2 regions of the Paenibacillus durus genome follow, and region 2 is predicted to be linked to the other one. Evidence: riboswitches for the same ligand, from Rfam matches in the RefSeq annotation. Region 2 holds a riboswitch; the other holds the start of a gene.
The links. Region 2 has a riboswitch for cyclic di-AMP ahead of PDUR_RS00490 (C40 family peptidase). Riboswitches for the same ligand answer to the same signal wherever they lie in the genome.

Region 1: it holds a riboswitch for cyclic di-AMP, as region 2 does, so the genes downstream of both, PDUR_RS14645 (APC family permease) here and PDUR_RS00490 (C40 family peptidase) in region 2, are expected to answer to the same signal.

The regions. Positions count from the first base shown of each region.
Region 1 covers NZ_CP009288.1:3,462,020-3,465,117, reverse strand. Annotated here, with positions in the region: gene PDUR_RS14655 (DsbA family protein) at 1-634, shown strand, start outside; gene PDUR_RS14650 (disulfide oxidoreductase) at 631-1,101, shown strand; cyclic di-AMP (ydaO/yuaA leader) riboswitch at 1,279-1,438, shown strand; gene PDUR_RS14645 (APC family permease) at 1,564-3,098, shown strand, end outside.
Region 2 covers NZ_CP009288.1:100,342-103,439, reverse strand. Annotated here, with positions in the region: gene PDUR_RS00500 (hypothetical protein) at 1-457, shown strand, start outside; cyclic di-AMP (ydaO/yuaA leader) riboswitch at 687-826, shown strand; gene PDUR_RS00495 (C40 family peptidase) at 847-1,314, shown strand; cyclic di-AMP (ydaO/yuaA leader) riboswitch at 1,672-1,813, shown strand; gene PDUR_RS00490 (C40 family peptidase) at 1,819-2,310, shown strand; gene PDUR_RS00485 (GNAT family N-acetyltransferase) at 2,518-3,018, shown strand.

The sequences.
Region 1 (3,098 bases), 2.7 Mb from region 2:
CGCAGTCGTTATTTTCGCCGGTCTCTTTGTATTGGCTACCAAAAATACAGGCAATCCAGGAGGCTCCGGCAGTCCGGCATCGTTTAATTATGATGAACTTCCCAGACTTGGCAAGGCGGATGCACCGATCAAGCTGGTAGAGTTCGGCGATTTCAAATGTCCGGCCTGCGCCCGGTTCTCCGTCGGCATCAAACCTCTGCTTGTGCAAGAGTATATCGAGACAGGGAAGGCGGCGCTTTATTTTGTCAATATGTCCTTTATCGGGCCTGATTCCAAGACGGCTTCCCTTGCAGCGCTGTCAGTCTATCATCAGAATAGCGAAGCGTTCTGGACCTATTACGATGCCCTCTATGCGAACCAGGGTGATGAGAATGCCGAGTGGGCGACCGAGGATTTCCTGGTAGAGCTTGCGCAAAATGAAAAGCTCCCTATCGATTATGATCTTCTGCGCAAAGATATACAAAACCGTACATATGCGGATGAGTTGGCAAGAGATAATGCGGTTGCAAAAACTAATCATGTGACAAGTACACCATCGCTGTTTATTAACGGTGTAAGGGCCAGTGATCCTTTTAACCTTGGAGCGATTGCGGCAGAGATTGAATCAGCGGCAAAGGCGGCTGAAGCGGAATGAGCGCATTTTCCACCTTCTTAAGGCGGCATTGTCTCTATCTGGCCTGGTTTGTATCTTTGGTCGCTGTAGCAGGCAGCCTTTACCTGAGCGAAGTGTTAAAATACGAACCCTGCAAGCTGTGCTGGTTCCAGCGGATTTTTATGTACCCTCAAGTTTTTCTTCTGGGTATCGCAACCTACCGTAATGACAAGCGGATTATTCCGTATGTGCTGCCGTTATGCGTGATAGGCGGAAGCATATCCCTGTATCATTACGCGGAACAGAAAATTCCGGCGCTGGGCACAGTGGTTCCTTGTAGCATCGGTGTTCCTTGTACGAAGGATTATTTAAATTTTTTCGGTTTTATCACCATTCCGCTGTTGGCGCTAACGGCTTTTGTGCTTATTTTTGTATTGCTGTGGAACGGCAGAGAGAGCGCAGAAGAGAATTCCGAAGAAACTGGGGACGGGTTCACTCAGGTAGAGTAGAAGTTTTTTCATGTAAATGGCATAAAAACCCGCGCTGAAGGGATAATACAAGAGAATAAACGACATGAACATATCATGTTTGAAATTTGCGTGATTTAGTCGGTTTTTCATTCCTTTTTCATTATTTTCACTGTTTACGGCTCTCGCTTTATGGACTAATATTAGACCTTGTGAGAAGTTGAATATGCGCTGAATTTTCCAGTTAGGAAAAACGGGGGAACCAACCTGACCGTTATGGTCGACGGGGTGAATCGGTACCGGTTAAGTCAATCCGGCCCGTAGGGCTTCCACAGTCCGAATCCGCCAGCTAACCTCGTAAGCTACAGTGGGATAATGATCATGCAAAAGCATGCGGTCATTTCCGCATGCTTATTTTTGTGCCCTTATTTTTGAAAATCCACGACTGAAAACGGCGCGCGGTACTACCGCTTCAACTCACCAAAGAGAGGAAATGTATCCAAAATGGTAAGCAGAGTAAAACGACTATTAATCGGTCGTCCCAGAAAATCGACCGAACTCGACCAGGAAAAGCTTTCCAAGCTGAAGGCACTCGCCGTTCTATCGTCAGATGCCCTTTCGTCCGTTGCTTACGGAACAGAGCAGATTTTGATCGTGCTGGTAGCTGCCGGTTTTACAGCCATCTGGTACTCTTTGCCGATTGCACTCGCCGTACTGGGATTGCTGGCGATTCTGATTTTATCTTACCGGCAGACCATATTTTCTTATCCTCAAGGCGGGGGAGCCTATATTGTAGCCAAGGATAATCTCGGCGTTTCCACAGGGCTTCTGGCCGGTGGTTCCCTGCTTGTGGACTACATTCTGACGGTTGCCGTAAGCGCCTCGGCCGGAACGGATGCGATCACCTCGGCATTTCCGAGCCTTCACGAGCATTCAGTGGCCATTGCGGTTACGGTGATTATCATACTGACGATAATTAACCTCCGCGGTGTTACCGAATCGGCATCCTTCATTGCCATCCCGGTATATTTGTTCGTCTTGTCCATTGTGGTTTTGATCATTTCCGGACTGGTTAAATACGCGGTCGGCGGCGGTCATGCCGCTGTTCCCGAAATCGGCTCAGCTGTTTCCAATGTCAGTCTGTTCCTGCTTCTTAAGGCTTTCAGCTCCGGCTGTTCGGCCCTGACCGGGGTCGAGGCTGTATCCAATGCGATCCCGAACTTTAAGGCTCCAGCGGAGAAGAATGCCGCCAAGACACTGATGATGATGGGACTCATTCTGGGATTCATGTTTACCGGCATTACGCTGCTGGCATACTGGTACGGCATTACCCCGAGTACAAAAGAAACGGTGGTTTCTCAAATTGCCGAATCGACCTTCGGACGGGGTGTCCTCTATTACGGCATTCAAGCGATAACGGCCGTAATCCTGTTTCTGGCCGCTAATACGGCTTACTCGGCCTTCCCGCTGCTGTCGTTCATGCTGGCGAAAGATAAATATTTGCCCCATGCCTTTATGGTTCGCGGCGACCGTCTTGGCTTCTCGAACGGTATTATTTTTCTCGGAGTGGCTTCGTCGCTGCTTGTGGCGGCATTTCACGGTGAAACCGGAAATCTGATTCCGCTTTATGCCGTCGGCGTATTTATCCCTTTCACTCTGTCCCAGCTCGGTATGATGGTGCGCTGGTTCAAGCTGAAGCCGGCCGGCTGGCAAGGCAAATTTGCCGTAAATACGGTTGGTATGCTTACAACTCTTACCATTACGCTTATTTTTATCATCACCAAATTCGCGAACGTATGGGTAGCCTTTATTTTCCTTCCGATCGTAATGCTCATCTTCTTCCGCATTCACCGACATTTTATGAATACGGCCGATGAGCTTCGGATTCAGCTCGATAAGGATAAGCCGGTGATCAAGGGAAGTACGATCGTTATTCCGGTATCCGCTGTAACCCGGGCGGTGCTTAATTCAATCAGCTATGCGAAATCGCTGACGGATAATGTGGTTGCCGTATACATCGGCTTTGACGAGGAAGAGAT
Region 2 (3,098 bases):
CGGGCTGCCCATTCTGCTCTTCAGCGTCACCGAGTGGGTCCTGACCCTTCTCCCCCTGTACTGGCTCCTGCCAAAAGTTTATAGGCTAATTCTGTCGTCCTACTGGGAACCGGCGCTGCTCTTTCGGATTCTTCCCTGGCTTCTCGCATGGCTGCTGTATGTATTTATTATCCGTCTGGTCCTGCTTTATATGCAGTTCGGTTATACTGGCGGCACCGGAGTATTCGCTTCTTTACTTATTGCCTTACGCTGCATCTTCCACGCTTCTGTACTACAGGCTCTGCTGGGGGCAGGCGGTTTCCTGATCTCTCTGATCTGCGCAGTAACAGGCTGGCTATGGCCCGGATTGCCCGCGCTGTTCATAAGGCAGCTAGCGCCCCTTCCCTCTACTCTGTTTGATATGTGGGGATTGTCGGCACAGTATCATTTATGGCATAGTAAAACAGCTGATCCATAACAAGAAAACCCTTTTATTTGCAAAAAAACGGCAAAAAGAGTTCAAATTCCGTGACAGGAATCTGAACTCTTTTTTTGTTTCTTAATCTCCGGGCGGCCTGCCCGCTGAAAAAAGTTGCAAAACTGTAATGCCTCTGATAAAATGAGGTTTGTGTTGAGGTAACAAGTTTGTAATCTTTCAAATTATTTTGTTATTTTGTCATATGATGTTGAATCGAATCGACATACTGGTGCACAACAAGCCAAATCCCCGGGCACCGGGGAGCGGGGGAACCATTTTTTGGGTGAATTGATCTAGCAGCAAAGAGATCATAGGGAACCTTCAAACCGAATCCTTAAGCTAACCACGCAGGCATTGGAAGGAGAACATAAGCTTTGAGAAGTCGACACATAAAGAAAAAACTTGCAGCTGCTGCATTGAGCCTTGTGATGGCTTTCACTTTAGGGTCCGGAAGCGCTTTCGCAGACTCCAAAATGGATACGGTTATTGCAAAAACATTAGGAACCTCATATAAAACCGGCGGAATGAGCACGGCCGGCTTTGATTGTTCCGGATTCACCAAATACGTTTATAAAAAGATGGGATTTACCCTGCCTCGTACTTCCAAAGCGCAATACAAAGTAGGAACCGCCGTATCACGCAGCAAACTGCGTGCAGGAGATCTCGTGTTCTTCAATACGTTCGGAAACGGCGTCTCCCATGTCGGCATTTATGTCGGTAACGGCAAATTCGCGAATTCCTCTTCTTCGCGCGGCGTAACTATCAGTTCAATGAGCCAGTCCTACTGGGCCAATCGTTATGTTGGCGCCAAGCGGGTCATGAGCACAAAAGCATATCAATCCGTAGCTTACGATTAATTTTAACAGCCGCCCGGAGAATGATTACATGTGTAATCAAGCTCCGGGTTTTTCTTTTCCCTATAGTTAAGCTGTACACAAGTTTCGACAGCCTGAAACACTTTTTTTTAAAAATGAAAAAAGAAAATTTAATCTATTAACTGCAAAAAAAGGCTTTTACCTATGTTCCATGATTGAATCTATTGCTACTCTATAAATGTAATCACTGAAAGAGAGTCTTTTTACTATATTAAAAGTGATTGCCAAGCAACAAAAGGTTTGTTACAATATTCGCAATGAGTTTTCAGTAACATTTTTGTAATCAGTACCCCCGTTTTAACATAAAAATTGTCATGATTAGTTACTATAATTCGAACTATACAGCAAATGCCGAATTCCCTAACGATAGGGAAGCGGGGGAACCATCTTTGGGTGAATTGACCTCCTATTTCAAGAGGGGTCATAGGGGACCTTCTACCGAATCCTTAAGCTAACCTCGTAGGCATATGGAAGGAGTCTAGTCCCTTGAAGAAGAAGTTGGCAGCAGCATTCCTGAGTTTGTCCATTGTTCTCACGCTCGGAGCAGGCAGCGCATTCGCTGATTCCAAAATGGATAAAGTAATCGACCGCACGATTGGAACGAAATATGTATCTGGTGGTACGAGTACCAACGGATTTGACTGTTCTGGATTTACGATGTATGTGTTCGACAAGGTCGGCATTAATCTTCCGCATCAGTCAGGCTCCCAATATAAAATGGGAAAATCGGTATCACGCAGTGATTTGAGATCCGGGGATCTTGTATTCTTTAACACTTCCGGACGAGGCGTTTCCCATGTCGGCATTTATGTCGGTGACGGCAAATTTGCCCATGCTTCCTCTTCGAAAGGCGTTACGATCAGTTCCCTGAGCGACAGCTACTACGTTAACCGTTATGTTGGCGCCAAACGAGTTATGAGCTCCGACGCTTATCAAGATGCGACCGTTGATTCTCAAGATAATGATGATGTGCAATAGCACTTTTATATGAGACCCCTTCCCGGATAATACGTTCCGGCGAGGGGGTTTGTTCGTTTATCCTTATTTTACCCCCTCCGAAATTTGCTAAACACACCCGCAGCGCCTGCGCCCATTTTCCGGAAAAGTTTTTGCGTCGCTCTCCCCTTTTTATGTATATAATTTAAGTATTAAGGTTCCTTGCGAGGAAAGGAGGTCGCTGAACGTATGATTAGCTCTCCCGTTATCTTTCACGTCGTACCTATGACAGCTGCGCATGCCAAGGACATTTGCGGGTGGCATTACAAGGCTCCCTATAATATTTACGGCTGGCTGGCGTGGGATAAGATGGAGGCCCTTGGCATTGAATTCGGTGATCCGCGGATCCGAAGAGAGCAGTACGTTTCCGTACTGGATCAAAAGGACAATCTCTGCGGGTTTGCACAGCTCTTTCCGATGGAGGGGACAGTCCGGCTCGGCATCGGCATGCGTCCCGATCTATGCGGTCATGGCCTAGGCCATTTGTTTGTGGGAGCGATAGTGAGGGAAGCGCTGAAGCGTTACCCTAGCCGTGAGGTGGATTTGGAAGTTCTGACTTGGAATCAAAGAGCGATTCGCGCTTACCGCAAATGCGGTTTCACGATCACCGATACGTATGAACGCCGTACGCCAAATGGCGAAAAACCCTTTTACTGTATGGTCTATGATAAGTCCTCTGCTAAAATTTGAACTGAGCTGACCGACGTTCATTTTTTTGACACAAACCCTATGATAACGCTTCACCATCCGTTATAATAAGTGCAGTAGCT